4 regions of the Paenibacillus sp. FSL R5-0475 genome follow, and region 3 is predicted to be linked to each of the others. Evidence: riboswitches for the same ligand, from Rfam matches in the RefSeq annotation. Region 3 holds a riboswitch; each other region holds the start of a gene.

Region 1 (4,217 bases), 590 kb from region 3:
CATTCTGCTGGTGGTAGCCGTAGTTTTATCAAAGGCCTCCGGCGGTGAACCTGCCTTCTTCGGATACCAGATCAAATCGGTACTCTCAGGTTCGATGGAACCAGGGATTCAAACCGGATCGATTGTCGCTTTAAAACCCGGAGGAGATATGAATCGCTTCAAAAAAGGCGATGTGATCACCTTTAGAAATGAAGAAAACCTGCTCATTACTCACCGTGTTGTAGAAGCAACAATGAATAACGCTACCGGTGAAGCCATGTATCGCACGAAAGGTGATAACAATGATGCACCTGATATGAACCCTACCAGTTCCACGAATGTTGTAGCTGAGTATACCGGGGTCACCGTACCTTATGTAGGTTACGCTATGAATTTCGCAGTTTCCAAAGCTGGAAGTGTTGTGCTCATGATCGTACCAGGCTTGATGCTCCTGCTCTATGCCCTGTATTCATCATGGAAGGCTGTAGCTGCACTCGAAAAGAAAAATGCTGCTATACTTCCCACCTCTCCACCTCCAACTGAAATACAGTAATCCGTTGATTGTCCGCTTCCGCTTACGAACCGGAAGTTACAATATATAACTTTTATAAAAAAACCACAAAAACCGAGGAGGAATTTTAATTATGGGTATCAAAAAAACATTGGGTCTTGGCGTAGCATCTGCAGCACTGGGTTTATCATTGATTGGTGGAGGAACTTTCGCTTACTTTAGCGACACTGCACAAAGCACCGCTACATTCGCAGCAGGTACACTGGATTTGAACTCTGATCCTTCTGTTATCGTTGATTTGAAGGATCTGAAGCCAGGCGATACGATCAAAAGAGACTTCAAACTAAAAAATGACGGTACACTTGATATCGGTTCGATCCTCCTCAAAACAGCTACCTCTATTAATGATGTAGGTGGTAACAACGGCGCTAACGATTTGGCAAAATCCATCAAAGTTAAATTCCTGGTGAATAAAGATAAAAGCGGCATCTTACCTGGTAGTGAAGAGAAAGTAGTTTGGGAAACTACCCTAGCCGATTTGAAGACTCAGACACCGGATCTCGTAAAAAATACTGGACTTGATGCAATCTGGGGTACTAGCGAAGCATCTGGAATTAAGGCCGGCACAAATGATAGCTTCACCGTTCAATTCGAATTTGTTGATAACGGCCAAGAGCAAAACTACTTCCAAAAAGATTCATTAACTCTGACTTGGGATTTCGTAGGTAAGCAAACTGCTGGATCCGCTAAATAATCTAATAAGTCTTCCATTCGAAGAGCAGCAGATTCTTATTCCGGAAGCGGATAAGTAGATGCTGCTCTTCTCTTTACAATAAACTTTGTCGAATTTATCGATATTTGCTATACTAATAACAAAAATTACGGAGGGGCGTCAGCATAGTGGCACAAAATATGGGCCAACGTATCCAGCATCTCCGCCTAGAAAAGGGGTTATCCCTATCTGAGCTTGCGGACAGAGCGGATGTTGCTAAATCGTATCTTAGCAATGTGGAGAGAAACATCCAATCCAATCCTTCAATCCAGTTTATCGAAAAGATCGCCGATGCGCTTCAGGTATCCATCCACGCTTTGCTCTATGGAGAACCTAATGATGCTGAGGAGTCACCTTTAGATTCGGAATGGTTCCGATTGGTGCAGGAAGCTATGGCCTCAGGCATAAGCAAACGCGAATTCAAGGAGTTTCTGGACTACCAGAAATGGCGCCTTGATCATAAGGATTAATATTCCACCTGACCTGATAAGATCCTCTTCTACTCATACTATTAAACATAAGCGCCTTCGCCTCCTAACATGGACTGCGAAGGCGTTTGAATTCTAGCAGAATATAAGGACCAAGTCTGAAACTTATAGATTCTTATATAAAGAAAAAGAGCACAGCGAGTTATCGCTGTGCTCTTTTGATATCTAATGCTCTGAATGTATTACTGCACGGCTTGCACAGTCTTCTCATGAAAGAAGCGACGAATTTCATCTGCCTTTATGCCAGCCTTCTTAGCTGCTAATAATAAATGGACCCACTCTACGTCTAGATCAATGACCTGCTGTTCTCTGTTGCTTCCCTGGTTGGACTTGTCCAAAAAATCTCCTCCTAAGATTTTAGTCCCCAGGCAATCCGGCTGTCATAGTATTTCTACCTTAGACCCGCGACTTTGTGCCCCTGCCTTTCGGCAGGTTTACCTTTTACTGGACCCTTTACACGAAAGGATCTACTTTGAATATATGAAAATCGCTAACTGCAATAACATTATACTATACTAAAGTGGAAAAGTGTGTCGATTTCTGATTAGTTTTTCCATTAAAAAACAAAAAATAGAAGCTCTTTTGTGCGATATCTTGTCCTTTTAACACGATACTCGTCCTATTCATAAAATTAATTAAGCCGATAGAATGATACTTCCTTCCCTATTAGTTAAAAATAAGGATATTAGAATCATTTTAGTGGGCCTTAGGAATGGGTAATGAGAAGAAACAGCGTTCTTTTCATTAGAACAAGCTAACCCATACCATTTTGCGAACGTATTGGACGAAAGAATGAATTGATTACACGTGTGGAAAGTAGCACAATAAGATGAGAAATGAAACCGCAATCATCACAGCTCCAGTAAGCGTTGACACAAAATGTCACGTATGGAGTTCATCCGTTAAGGAGGATGTATTCATGGCAGCCAAAGAGCCCTATAACGAATCCATTTGGAGTAAGTATTACGGACCCAATTTAGGCTACATTCAAGAAAGATATGAACAGTTTGTGAAAGATCCTTCCACCGTAGAGAATAATTATCGCGAGCTTTTTACAAATTCGGGTCCCCCACCCCTAACACCGGATAGCGAACCGGCTCCACAGCCTCGCATTTCGGGAGACACCGAATGGCTTAGAAAGGCAGTAAGAGCTTCCAAGCTAATCGCTAATATTCGTATATATGGCCATATGGCCGCTGATATTGATCCGCTTGAGCGCGATCACAATCCCATGGCTAAATATCTTGAACTCGAAACCTATGAGCTGACTCGTGAGGATCTGCTCGCACTACCTGCCACGCTCATTTGGGAGAATGCGCCGAATGATGTGCATACCGGATGGGATGCAGTTCAGCGTATGCGTCAGGCTTACACCAAGACAATCGCCTATGAATTCGGGCATGTGCATGAAGAACAAGAACTGAAATGGTTGAACAGACAGGCAGAATCCACAAGCTCACCAGCGCCTTTAAATAATGCAGAACGTAAAGAGCTGCTAAACCGCCTGATCCAAGTAGAGCAATTCGAAACCTTCCTTCACAAAACCTTTGTGGGTCAGAAGCGTTTCAGTTTGGAAGGCAATGACGCTCTCGTACCGATGCTGGATGAAATCGTACGCGCTGCTGCGCATGACGGCGCAGAGCATATTCTGATGGGCATGGCGCATCGTGGTCGCCTCAACGTTCTTGCACATATTTTGGGCAAACCTTATGACATTATATTTTCAGAGTTTCATCATTCTCCGAACAAGGAGCTTTTCCCTTCCGAAGGCTCTACAGGCATTAACTATGGCTGGACGGGTGATGTGAAATACCATCTGGGTGCAGACCGCGCTGTCCGTGAAGGAGAAACGGTACGCACAAGAATAACACTAGCGAATAACCCAAGTCACTTGGAATTCGTCAATCCTGTCGTGGAAGGCTTCACTCGTGCTGCTCAAGAAGATCGGAGCACAGCCGGATTGCCGAAGATTGATACCAGTAAAGCTATGGCGGTACTGATGCATGGCGATGCTGCTTTTCCAGGTGAAGGGATTGTTGCAGAAACACTTAATATTGGCAAACTTCAAGGTTATCAGAATGGCGGGACGATCCATATCATTGTTAATAACCGGATCGGCTTTACGACAGAAAGCGAAGACTCCCGTTCAACGCATTATGCAAGTGACATCGCCAAAGGATATGAAATTCCAATTATCCATGTCAATGCTGATGATCCTGAGGCCTGTATATCAGCCGTTCGTTTAGCTAGTGCATATCGCAATCAATTCAAAAAGGATTTCGTTATTGATCTCATCGGCTATCGTCGTCATGGACATAACGAAATGGATGATCCTGAAACTACACAACCTATCGTGTACGGTAAGGTACGCAATCATCCAACCGTTTACAAGGTGTATGCGGAGCGGCTACAGCGTGAAAAAATTCTTACAGCTGAAGATGTACAAAAGATGCACGTTGAAACAGAA
Region 2 (4,217 bases), 1.9 Mb from region 3:
GGTCAGTAGACCTCGGATATCAATACCCTTTTCGTCAAAATGCTTAATAAAAAAGTCGTTACCAACTTTATTACTAGGATGATAGATATCAATGTCTTGAATACGAATTCCGGTCATATGAATGAATCCTCCTGAAAAACTCTATAGTTTTTTTAGTTATAAGAAGAATTAAGCTGTAACGGTGGAAATGATCTCGATGTTATCTAGTCCTGCTTTACGACCCAGACGAGCAAGCTGCATTTTAAGAATTGGGTTATTCTCAAGGGTTAGATTTACTTTTACAAATCCATCATTCTTAAACATTACGAAGCAACCTTCCAAAAGAGGCACAACATCAGGTGCAGTTACGTTTAGCTTTCTGCAGTCGATTTGTAATTCATAGTCTGCTGGAGTGATAGGATTAATAGTTTGTTGATAAGCTTGGATAGATTTCAGACCATCTTCTTCAGAAAATGTTCCTTCCAGCTCAATATTGATCACTTTTTTAGTAGTGTCTGTCTTTAAAATAAACTGTCCCACGTTAACATCTCTCCCGATATTTTAATTTACTGAAAATAGTTACTTTATTTCTTCAATCGTTTCGAGAAGAATATTAAAAGCGGTGATGATTCTAGGTGCCCCTATAGCGGGTACTAAGTGTAATAGAATACCTTTGAGTTGTTCTACAGTAACACCCACACGAAGAGCCATGACATAATGAACACCCAATTGATCAAACTGACCCATCGAAATCAGGGCAGAGATAACTGTGATTTCCTTCCAGTCAGCTTCGATTGTGTTGCGTTGAAAAATATCGCCGTAGGCATTCCCCATAATAAATTCAGCCAAATCGGGGAAATGTTCTTTAATCGGAGCCAGTGCTTTAGCTCCGTAGTCTCCAGAGAGATTCGTGAAGTGGTTCAGACCACTGTTTACATTGTCTTTCATAAGTGACCTCCTAATTTAGGTTCAAAGTACGGTGAGCAGTCGGAGGGACCTCATCACGGTCTGTTAGCAGTTCAATGACGGCAACACGGTTGATGGCAACAGCGTCCTTGATGGCTGTTTCGAACTCCTCCGCTGTCTCACATTTGTAACCCTTAGCGCCTAGTGATTCTGCGAATTTCACTGCATCCATAGGGACTTCGTAGATAGTTCCGTCAATACGTCCTGTAGTTTTTTCCATACCTTTTAGAGCCATATCTAGCTGTTTATTATTCACAACAATGAATATGACAGGAATATCCTTGCAGACAGCAGCGTTAATCTCTGCGCCTAGCATCATAAAGCAACCGTCTCCTGTAATGCAGAAGATCGTTTCTTCTGGAGCAGCAACCTTTGCACCAATCGCCATCCCGATAGAATTACCCATGCAAGCAAAGTAAGCATCGAAAACAAAACTGCCCGGTTTCTTAACCTTGTACCATTTCGCAGCATGGAAACCGTGACTTCCATCATCAACAAAGACTGTGCTGTTATAAGGAATCAAATCACTCATCGTACTCAAGACCGATGCAAGTGAAAGGTTTGGTAAAATCGGAGGCTCTTCGGTATAATCAGAATTTGTCGGTGCTTCGCGTTTTGTGATGTTGTTCGTGTCAATATTATTGAGATAGTAAACTAGATTGTCGCGTAGATCTCCAGTCACTGGAATTGTTTTAGAGAACAATATTTTTCCGACAAAAGTCGGATCGCTATCAAACTGAATTAATGTTGCAGGATGATTTTCCCTTTTAAGATTACAAATAGTCATATCACTTAAACGTGACCCGAGAACGATAAATAGATCACTTTGATTCAGCAAGTCATCCCCATGGGTACAACCGCCTACTCCAATTGGACCGTGATAGAGTGGATGATCCCAAGCTATAGCCCCTTTACCACCTGGAGATGTAACTACAGGAATATTAAATGTTTCCGCTAATTGAATTAGCTCACTATGTGCTCCTGAGCGGTTAACGCCTTTACCCGCGATAATTATTGGATTCTTAGAGTTATTTATAGCATCAAGTACACGGTCGATATTAGCATGGCTAACCAGTGATTCGCGTTCAGGGATTACAATATTACATTCCTCTAGCAATTCCGTTTGGACATCAAAGGGAATACAAAGGTGAACTGGACCACGATTACCGCTCAAAGCAATGGATATGGCATGATTAAAGATTGTGTTAAAGTGATCTCCACGTTCAATAAGCTTGCTATACAAGGTGGCAGGTCTAAACATATCAGCTAAATCAGCTAGAAAAGAAGTAGAGTCCTGACATTGGGGAATTCCAAGCTCTTTAATAGATTGATGGCCAGTAATAAATAGGACAGGTAGGTTGTTAGCCTTAGCATGTGCTGCTGCAGTTAATAGGTTTGTTCCACCAGGACCTGAAGTACCAAAAGCTACACCTAGTTTTCCAGTTTTAAGCGCATACCCGGCTGCTTCGAAGCCGGAACTGGACTCATGTCTCCCAGGAATAAATTCAATACCGTAATCTACCATTTTAAGAACAATAGGACAAATGGATTTCCCAATAATACCAAAGGAATGGGTAACACCTAGGTTCCGTAGTGCTTCCGACATGTAATCTGCGACTGTCTTCAAAAAATACACCTCACAAGTTGATTGTTATTTTAAAATCAAACATTAGAAAACCTGTGCTCTGAATTAGGGCACAGGTTGGTGGCATAAATCGCCATAGAGACTGAACAATTGTTCAGTCGTCTTGGTTATCTGCAACCTGGCAGTCATGGCCTCTGATTAAAAATGAGGCTGTAGATCCATGGTTTTGCGTCATCCTCTTTCGAAGATTTTGCCAATATTAATTTTAAAATTTATAAGAAGAATTTTCCTTTACAATATATTCCTAGAGAACCTTTGTCAATATATTTTCGCAAATTAACTCGAATTTTGACGAAAGTCTTGTCCAACCTATGAAATAATAGATATAAAAAAACTCCCCCTAAGTCAAAACTTAGGAGGAGTTTTTGGACTTGTTTATATATTTTTGCAAGTGACTTAAAACTTGAAAATATGGATAGTCTTCTGTAGATTAAACACAGCCTGTGTCATTTTCTCAGTTTCTTCAGCAACGGACTGCAGGGCATTAATTTGTTCATTCATAGCGGCGGATACTTCCTCGGTGCCGGCAGCGGTTTGCTGTGTGATTGCAGAGATATTCTCTATTGCACTTGAGATTTTCAAGGCACTTTCCAACATCAGATCACTTTCAGCAGAGAAGGAAGAGATTTGCTCGGTAATATACTGCACACTTTGCACAATTTGAGCAAAGATATGAGCAGATTGAGTGATCATCTCATTCTGTACCTGTACGACTTCTTCGTTGATAGCGATATTGTCAATCGCTTGTTTGATATCAGTTTCGATGCTCCGAACTAAGCCAAAGACTTCCTTCGTTGAAGCTGTTGATTCCTCGGCAAGTTTACGAACCTCCTGTGCGACTACAGCAAAACCTCGACCATGCTCTCCGGCGCGTGCTGCTTCGATGGAGGCATTCAGCGATAAGAGGTTGGTCTGCTCAGCGATCTCTGTGATGGTTTTTGTAATCATCGTAATTCCGCGAGCATTATGAGACAGGGCTTCGATAGTATCAGCTACTTTTTGAGTAGCCTGGATGTTTTTGCGCATGCCTTCAGCTTGAGTATCAACGGACTGCCGTCCTTGTTCAACTAGTTCTAATGTATGTATTGAACGTCTGTTCATTTCTTTCGTTGAGTTCGTATAATTGGATACTTTATTCTCAATATCTTTAATGGATTCTGTCATTTCAGCGATATCCGTAGATATTTCATTTGCACCAAGAGCTAGCTCGTTAGACGAAGAGGCTACCTGTGCCATGACAATTTTCAAATTCTGATTCTTATCTTCGATTCCACGGCTTGCATCCATAACTTGACGAGTGATTTGTGATGCTTCTGTCAAAATCTTCTTGAGCTTGTCAATCATAGTATTAAAGGAACGACTTACGTCCCCCATAGACCCGTTCTCGTCGGCTCTACTAGTAAAATCCCCTTTTGAAATACTATGAGATACATTCGCGATGTCATCAAAAGAAGATGTAAGCGTTCTCTCGATAAAGCGGGCCACTGGGAAAGTTAGAGCAGCAAGAACAACGATTAGAACAATACCCAAAATAATGTTGCCTAAGATCATAAAAGTAACTAAAACAGGAATGGCAAATAGTGCGGCAACGAGGTAACATCCGGCAACAATTCTTTGTTTTAACGGA
Region 3 (4,217 bases):
CGATATTTACACTAAGAAGACTATACCAAAGATTCGGAGTAGAGGAGCAAGGCAAACAGAGGATTGATCTTCGATTGACCCATCAGCAGTTCGCGGATATGATCGGAACGCTAAGGGAGACAGCTACCCTTGTGCTTAAAGATCTGCAAGAGCAAAAGATTATTGATATTCAACATCAGCAGATCACCGTGTTAGACCCGACGTATTTACTAGAGTATACGGATTTCGATTGAGAAGAGCAGTTCCTGGATCTTTTTCAGAGAATTGATTATTAAAGGGGTTATGAATGTGGCATGTAATCATTGTGTAGTAAGAGAGCTGAATTTTGAAATCAAGGCTCATGGTGAGCTTAATCTAAGGATTTTACCTGAGGTTATTCATCACTTGAGTAGAAGTAATACGATACATAAGGTAGAAGAAAATGTGATTACGATTAAGGAGGCTGGGGTGCGGGATTTTCTAGATTTCTGTAATGACCATATGGAGTCGGAGCAGTTTGAATTCCGTATAGATGACCAAACATGGAGACCTCTATCCGAATTACCCACTGTACTTGATATGGAGTGGATTGATGAGGTTATAACTAAGGGCTTAGTTACTTGTCACTTCCAACCGATTGTGAACATACGGGAAGAGGTTTTTGCATACGAGCTCCTATCCAGATTTAAAAAAGAAGATGGGTCCCTTATCTATCCTAATGAGATTTTTGCGGCGGCACGGAATCGTGGGCGTTTATATGCTTTAGACCGGTTATGTAGAATGACTGCTGTAAAATATGCTGCACCCTTAAATAAAAAAACGTTTATTAATTTTATCCCAACGTCGATCTACGCGCCAGAGTTCTGCTTAAGATCAACCGTTGAACTGGCCAATCAATTAGGCGTCGATCCCTCTCTTTTTGTTTTTGAAGTTGTTGAGACGGAGAAAGTGGATGATCTCGCTCATTTGAAAGCTATTTTGACATATTACAAGGATCGGGGATTTGAATACGCTTTAGATGATGTTGGCGAGGGCTTCAGCACGATCGAGATGTTATTGGAGCTTAAACCCCATTACATGAAGCTGGATATGAAATATGTTCAGGGTGTGTCCAGCGATCTGAACAAACAGAAAATAGCTAAACAATTTTTAGAAAAAGCTTTAGAAATCCAATCCGTTCCTTTAGCAGAAGGTGTGGAGTTTAGAGAGGACTTTGAATGGCTTAAGCAGAGTGGTTATCAGTTGTTTCAGGGATATTTATTTGGAAAGCCTGATCCTATTCCCAAACAGTGATCCTAATGAGTATAACTCCGTCTAGAGGATGAGATGAATTTCAGGTCAGAGTCTGAGTACAGCCAACCCCCGGGGTTGTATAATTAAGGTAATTGAGAAGGGGGACGGGATGGATATGAAATGGCATAAGTACATCACACACTGGGCGGATTCTAGAGGGTTAGGTGGACGAGAAATTGATTATCAATGGCCGTCTCCATCATTTCCGGTGGTAAGTATTCGCAGCAATTTGGGTCGATACTCAGGTCAGGGGTATGGTCACGGAAGCAAGCCACAAGTGAAGACAGCTGTTGGATTAATTGCTATTGGAGATGTAGCTGTAGGCTTGATTTCCATAGGTGCGATAAGCGTAGGGGTTCTATCAGTGGGTGCAATATCACTAGGAATGTGGTTAGCCCTTGGAGCGATAGCCATTAGCTGGCTTGGCTTCGCAGCTGGGGCGATTGCCATTGCAGGAGTGGCTGTAGGCGCGATCGCGATAGCCGAAAAAGCGTTGGGGGCTGTCGCCATAGGTGATACGGCATTTGGGGCGGTAGCCATAGGACGGATTGCTGGGGGAGCAGTAGCTATTGGCCAATGGGCATATGGTCTAATCGCAGTTGGCGAGCATGGCTTCGGGTTAATTCCCATCACGGGCGATGTGTGGAATTGGTTCCGGCGTTTGTTTGGTGCGGGGAGTTAAGTAGACCTCCAGTCCTAAAGTGTCCTCACTCTCTTCCGGGATACTCGATAAAGAATATCTATCACGATAGAAAAAGTAATTGCAATTACCTATTCGGATTTCATACCAATTAATCATGCGATCAGATGTAGCGTTATGTTACTCTTTGTAATGTATTCGAAACTTCATAGGCAAACCTATGGAAATGTAGGGACGCAAAGCTATAGGGACTAAGGTTATCATAACTATTGTCAGCCAGCTGCCAAAGAGTGTATTACGCTTTTTGTTAAAGTTTAATAAAAATTAAGTCTTAGTTTTTATGCGACTTTATACGCAATCAAGCTACTCTTTTGGGGTAGTTTTTTTTGTGCCTATTTTTAGGCACGGAAGAGATTCATATTACATCTGGGGGGTAGAAAAAATGAAAAAAATGATTGCGATCGCTACATCAGCAGCCATGTTAGCTAGTTTTTCGAGTGAGGCAGGTTATGCTTTAGCAAGTGATGTAAGCAAGGTAAGTGTAGTGAACACTGTAGTACAAAGCAAGGCTGACCTATTCAGCAATGCGTCAGTTATTCCGTTTGATCTCTACGGCAAGGCTATCCTAAGCGCTTATAATGATGTTTTTAGAATGAATCCTGCGAATATTAAATCCATTACCAATAACGGTGGCAACTACTCAGGTTCACCTATAGCTAAGGCTATTGATGGCGATATGAGTACGCATTGGGAAACGGGCAAACCGAACAGTTCAACGTTCACGAATGAGGTTGTCTTTGTTTTCAATGAGTCCACTGAATTAAATAGCATCGTATACGCTGCAAGACAATCCAGTGCAAAGGGGAAGGGGTTTGCTCAGGAATTTGATATTTATGGCTCAACTACGGATGCAGGCGATTATACGCTAGTATCCTCTGGAGAATATAAAGGCGGAGCAGGTGACGTAGTAGAGATTCAGTTTGCACCCACAGCCTTCAAGAGACTTAAATTTGTCTTCAAAAAAGCTAACCAAGATTGGGCGAGTGCAGCTGAGTTTTCTTTTTACAAAGAAGATACCGTATCCGCTAAAATGAAAAATTTATTTACAGATGATACCTTGAGTCAAGCTAGCACAGCATTTAATACGGTGGAGAAATTAACGGCTTTAGAACAAGAAGTACAGACACATCCACTGTACGCGCAGTTTCAAGCAGATATAGAGAATGCAAAAGTACTTCTGGAGAATCATCAAATAGAGGCAACAGCGGCTAAGGTTTCGAAGCTAAAAGGCTATGGTACAGCATACGAAAATGCCTATAGCGAAGCTTATAGAATGCCCAACTCTAATGTATCAAAAGTAACGGTGAACGGTGGGAGCTATCCAGGTACGAAACCGGAATACATGCTCGATGACCAGCCGAATACACACTGGGAAACGAACAAAAACAATGATGACAGCTTCACGAATGAAGTCGTGTTTGAATTAGCGCAAGCGAAAGTACTAGATAGATTGGCTTTCCTGGCTAGAGATAACCGCAAAGGCTTCCCAGAGGCTTTTGAAATTTATGCATCAGAAACAAGTAAGGGAGAGACCTTCCAACTCGTATCTAGCGGAACCGCGACTAGTACGAATGATTTTCTGGAGTTTAAATTCGAACCTACGAAGTTTAAAAGATTGAAATTCAAGTTCACAAAAGCCAATATCAACAGACCTTTTGCGGCTGAATTTAGATTTTATACAGAAGATAAAGTAAGCGAAGCTGTAAATGGTATTTTCACAGATGGCACGATGAGTGCGGTTGTTCCTGCTTATAATAGCGTCGAAGCAATCAATGAATTAGAAGAAGCGGCAAAAGTACATCCGCTCTATCCAATCCTGAAAGATTCTTTGGATTTAGCTAAGAAGCTAGTGAATGGTGAAGTTCAAACTGAAGGCACCCTCATTGAGGCGGAACAACGTGGAGATATGAAAAAGCATGCGCAGGAAAACCTGAGAATTGGTTTCGGTACGAACAACCAGCCTACAGGTCTCGTTTCAATGCCTGGAGATACGATCAACGTTTATGTGGACGCAGCTTCGAGCGATAAACTACCTTCTTTAGTCTTTTCTCAACAAGAGGCGGCTTGGAATGTTTGGGCTAGAGGTGTGCAATTGCGTCCAGGTAAGAATATTATAACCGTTCCTGAATTTGCTACGAATAGTTATTATGCACATGAAGTGACTAAAGGCGGTACAGTGTATATCGTCAATCCATATACAGCAGAGGAACAAGGTAAAGCACCTATGATCCGGTTCGAGGGGCTT
Region 4 (4,217 bases), 1.2 Mb from region 3:
AAAGGGAATTTGGAACTGTAGAAACGGAGTGTTCGCCTTTATCCTCGGATTTCTACCGCTGGCGGCGGTTCAAATCAGGAAATCTGAGGATAACAGCGATCGGAAGTCCAAAATCCCTTGGAGTGGTTCATACCTAATAAATTTTTTTAAAAATGCATCCGCTCGAACTAAGGCTAAGCGGAAGCTATACGTTTTGATAACAATTCAATTATGCTCATTTCCATATATTAAGGAGGGTTCATTCTATGAAAATGGTACTTCTATCAGGCGGTTCAGGTAAACGGTTATGGCCGTTGTCCAACGACTCACGTTCAAAGCAATTTCTAAAGGTACTTGAAAGCCCTCAGGGTGAACCAGAATCCATGGTACAACGTGTCTGGAGACAGCTGGAGGAAGCAGGGATGGCAGAATCATCTTATCTGGCCACCGGCCGTGGCCAAGTAGAAATGATACAAAGCCAGCTGGGAAGTCATGTGCCGATTATCGTTGAACCGGAGCGTCGGGATACTTTTCCGGCTATCGCCTTAACAGCTACCTATCTTTATTCAGTGGCAGGTGTTTCTCCAGCGGAAACGGTAGCAATATTGCCTGTTGACCCTTATGTAGAAGCATCCTTTTTCGATACCATAGCTATGCTTGAGGGGACCATGCTGGAAAGTGGAGCAAATCTGGCACTAATGGGTGTTGTTCCTGAACATGCCTCAGAGAAATACGGATATATTATTCCTACCACCGAAGAGGCGGGGGGAAATGGTTTTATGAAGGTGAGTCACTTTCAAGAGAAACCAGACCGTATACAAGCAGAACAGCTCATCGAGCAAAATGCCTTGTGGAATTGTGGAGTGTTTGCCTTCCGCTTAGGGTACTTGTTAGATATTTTGCAGCGTAAAGGGTTGCCTTTAGGATATGAAGAATTGCAGAAGCAGTATAAGCTATTGTCTTCCATCAGCTTTGATTATGAAGTGGTGGAGAAAGAAGAACATATTGTAGTACAGCCGTATGATGGATTCTGGAAGGATCTTGGAACGTGGAATACGCTGACAGAGGAAATGAGCAGCAAGCATGTAGGAAAAGGTTTTGTGACGGCGGATTCTGAGGGGACTTGCTTGATTAATGAGCTGGATATTCCGATTACGGTAATTGGTGCGAAGGATCTGATCATTGCGGCTAGCCCGGATGGGATTCTAGTTACCCATAAAGCTGAGAGCCCACGGATTAAAGAAGTGCTGAAGACCTTTGAACAAAGACCGATGTACGAGGAACGCCGCTGGGGCCATTACAAAGTTATTGATTATGTGAAATATGATGAAGGCAATGAAGTGCTGACCAAACGGATTTTTATATCCGAGGGGAATAATATCAGCTATCAATTACATCGCAAGCGTAGTGAAATTTGGACAATCGTCAGCGGCGAAGCAAGTATTGTTCTGAATGAGAAAAAACATAATGTGAAGGCTGGGGACGTGGTACGTATACCGGAAGGAACGAAGCACGCGATCCTTGCTTTGACGGATGTCGAGTTTATAGAGGTACAGACGGGTTCTGAATTAGTAGAAGAAGATAACATTCGTATTACTTTAGACTGGAATGATATAGAACTACAACAATTCATTTCATAGGTCTAACCTATCTATTTAACCAATCCAAAATTTCTTGAAACAGGTAAATTGACTCAATTATCAAAAAAAGTCATAAAAACACTAAATATATCATTAATTGTCGTCGATACTTACGGTAAGAGAGATTATTTCTCTTAAATTGAAAAGGCAAACCTATCGAAAGGTAGGGACGCAAAGCTATAGGGCCTTCGAAAGAGTGGCAGCCTGGCTACCGAAAGGGAGATTATTTTGAAAGCTTACCGTACGTATCGATTATTTGGCGCATTTCTGTCACTCGTCTTGTTTCTGACTGCACTTCCGCTTACTGTTGGAATTTCGCCGTCTGTTGTCATAGCTGCTTCAAATTCTGGAACGCCAGTTACCCCAGGAGCCTCACCTGAAGCCGTAAAGCTGCTTAACTATTTTTACTCGATCTCAGGAAAAGGTATTATTGCTGGTCAACATGACTATTTAGAAAGTCCAGATGAAATTAACAATATGCTGAAGGGAACCAGCGGACAATATGCCGCTCTTCACGGTTATGAACTGGGCGCGATCAGCGGTCAGTCAGAAGGAACGATGGCCTGGCAGCGTCAAAATGTGGTGAACAGCGCCATCAACTGGAATAAAGCGGGCGGGATCGTAGCTATGACTTTTCATGCTAACCTGCCGGGCACCTCTTATGACTGGGATAATGTAAAAAAAACACTTAGTCAGAATGAGTTCGATAGTTACGTTACACCGGGTACCAAGCAATATAACAATCTGATCGCTGAACTTGATAAGGTGGCAGTCTCTTTAAAAAGCTTGCGCGATGCCAATGTTCCGGTGCTTTGGAGACCCTATCATGAAATGAACGGGAACTGGTTCTGGTGGGGGAAGAAAAATAACTTTTCTAAACTTTGGAATATTATGTATGACCGTTTTGTTAACGTTCATAAATTAAATAATTTGTTATGGGTATGGAGTCCGAATGCTCCCAATGTTTGGTCAGATCCTTATGCGCTAACTTATCCAGGTGCTGATAAAGTAGATATTCTGGCAGCAGATATATACGAAAATGATTACCAGCAAAAATACTATGACAGCTTGTTGAGTCTAGCCGCAGGCAAACCGATTGCGATCGGGGAGAATGGTGAAATGCCTAATCTGGAGAAGCTTCAGCAATCACAAAGTAAATGGACGTATATGATGAGCTGGGGAAAAATGCTTTACGAGAATAATAGTGCAGATACAATTAAAACATTTATGAATAGCAACTATACCTTAACTAGAGATAAATTAAATACTAGTCTGGTACCGACACCTAGCGCTGCACCAGCGCCGGCACCTCCCGAAGAAGAGGGTGAGGCAGCAATTCCTCTTGTGAAGGGGCTTGCAGGAGAATATTACAACAACATACAGCTATCGGGAACAGCAGCTCTTACTAGAACTGATGCAATTATCGATTTCAATTGGCGGCAAGGATCGCCGGATGCCGCCCTCGGGGTTGATCGTTTCTCCATACGTTGGAGCGGTAAAATTAAGCCATTATATGATGAGCAATATACATTTTACACTACCTCAGATGATGGCATCCGTGTGTGGGTGAATGGGCAATCCGTGATTGATAGTTGGACTAAGCAAAGTGGTACTGAGCGTAAGGGTAATATAACGCTGAAGGCTGGCCAGCTATACGATATCAAGGTGGAGTATTACGAAAATGAAGGCGATGCGAGAGTCCGCTTGATGTGGGAAAGTGCTAGTCAAGCTAAAGAGACAGTTCCAGCAAGTGCACTTTATCTTCCGGATGTCTCCTGATTGATGAAAATTAAAGGTCGATCCTTAGTGGCTCTGCGTTATTGCAGAGCTACTAAGCTATAGTCCTCATTAGGTCAGAAGACGATTGTCCGATAACAGGTATGTTTATTTAGCACCTGTGGAGGCAGTACAGCTACCGAAAGGAGGATTTATTTGCGTAAATATTATAAGCAAAACAGATTGTTGTTTACTATATTACCGGTGTTTATTATTTTTTCCTTGCTGCCTTGGGGAGAGGTTAAGGGTCTTCCGAAGGCTATGAGTGTTTCTTCCGCTCTTCCTCCGGCTATACCAAGCAATCCATCAGCTTCTGAAGAAGCCAAGCAACTGCTGAGTACTTTGGTGAATCTACGTGGCAAAGGAATCCTGTCTGGCCAGCACGATTATCTAGAAAGTCCAGATGAACTGGTTCATAAGCTGAAGAATACATCGGGACAAAATGCCGTTCTACATGGTTATGAATTGGGGGCAATTAATAATCAACCCGAAGGGACGATCGCAGAACAGCGACAAGCTGTTATAGACAGTGCAATGGAGTGGCATCAAGAGGGTGGCATTGTAGCCATGACATTCCATCAGAGTTTGCCGGGGACTTCTCCGGAGTGGTCCAATGTAAACAGAAGTCTCAGTCAAGAGAAGTTTAATACTTATGTTACGCCTGGGACGGCTCAGTATAAGAGTCTAATCTCTGATCTAGACGAGATCGCTGGCTATTTGGGACAGCTGCGTGATGCCGGAGTTCCAGTCTTATGGCGACCTTACCATGAAATGAACGGCGGTTGGTTTTGGTGGGGGAAAAAGGACAATTTTTCAGCGCTT

What was found. A riboswitch is a leader RNA that binds a small molecule or an ion and turns the genes downstream of it on or off. The one in region 3 is predicted to bind cyclic di-GMP.
Region 1: it holds a riboswitch for cyclic di-GMP, as region 3 does, so the genes downstream of both, MKX41_RS26530 (anti-repressor SinI family protein) here and MKX41_RS23850 (NPCBM/NEW2 domain-containing protein) in region 3, are expected to answer to the same signal.
Region 2: it holds a riboswitch for cyclic di-GMP, as region 3 does, so the genes downstream of both, MKX41_RS15425 (thiamine pyrophosphate-binding protein) here and MKX41_RS23850 (NPCBM/NEW2 domain-containing protein) in region 3, are expected to answer to the same signal.
Region 4: it holds a riboswitch for cyclic di-GMP, as region 3 does, so the genes downstream of both, MKX41_RS29330 (glycosyl hydrolase) here and MKX41_RS23850 (NPCBM/NEW2 domain-containing protein) in region 3, are expected to answer to the same signal.

Annotation. Positions count from the first base shown of each region.
Region 1 is NZ_JBBORK010000001.1:5,923,890-5,928,106, reverse strand. Features, by position in the region: gene sipW (signal peptidase I SipW) at 1-532, shown strand, start outside; gene MKX41_RS26540 (TasA family protein) at 624-1,244, shown strand; gene MKX41_RS26535 (helix-turn-helix domain-containing protein) at 1,403-1,732, shown strand; gene MKX41_RS26530 (anti-repressor SinI family protein) at 1,933-2,088, opposite strand; cyclic di-GMP riboswitch class I at 2,115-2,199, opposite strand; gene MKX41_RS26525 (2-oxoglutarate dehydrogenase E1 component) at 2,670-4,217, shown strand, end outside.
Region 2 is NZ_JBBORK010000001.1:3,427,644-3,431,860, reverse strand. Features, by position in the region: gene MKX41_RS15440 (3-oxoacyl-[acyl-carrier-protein] synthase III C-terminal domain-containing protein) at 1-117, opposite strand, end outside; gene MKX41_RS15435 (hypothetical protein) at 169-519, opposite strand; gene MKX41_RS15430 (carboxymuconolactone decarboxylase family protein) at 559-927, opposite strand; gene MKX41_RS15425 (thiamine pyrophosphate-binding protein) at 938-2,581, opposite strand; cyclic di-GMP riboswitch class I at 2,700-2,795, opposite strand; gene MKX41_RS15420 (methyl-accepting chemotaxis protein) at 2,987-4,217, opposite strand, start outside.
Region 3 is NZ_JBBORK010000001.1:5,333,819-5,338,035, reverse strand. Features, by position in the region: gene MKX41_RS23865 (Crp/Fnr family transcriptional regulator) at 1-233, shown strand, start outside; gene MKX41_RS23860 (EAL domain-containing protein) at 283-1,272, shown strand; gene MKX41_RS23855 (hypothetical protein) at 1,382-1,954, shown strand; cyclic di-GMP riboswitch class I at 2,114-2,200, shown strand; gene MKX41_RS23850 (NPCBM/NEW2 domain-containing protein) at 2,355-4,217, shown strand, end outside.
Region 4 is NZ_JBBORK010000001.1:6,568,988-6,573,204, forward strand. Features, by position in the region: gene MKX41_RS29325 (sugar phosphate nucleotidyltransferase) at 246-1,619, shown strand; cyclic di-GMP riboswitch class I at 1,756-1,835, shown strand; gene MKX41_RS29330 (glycosyl hydrolase) at 1,848-3,398, shown strand; gene MKX41_RS29335 (glycosyl hydrolase) at 3,552-4,217, shown strand, end outside.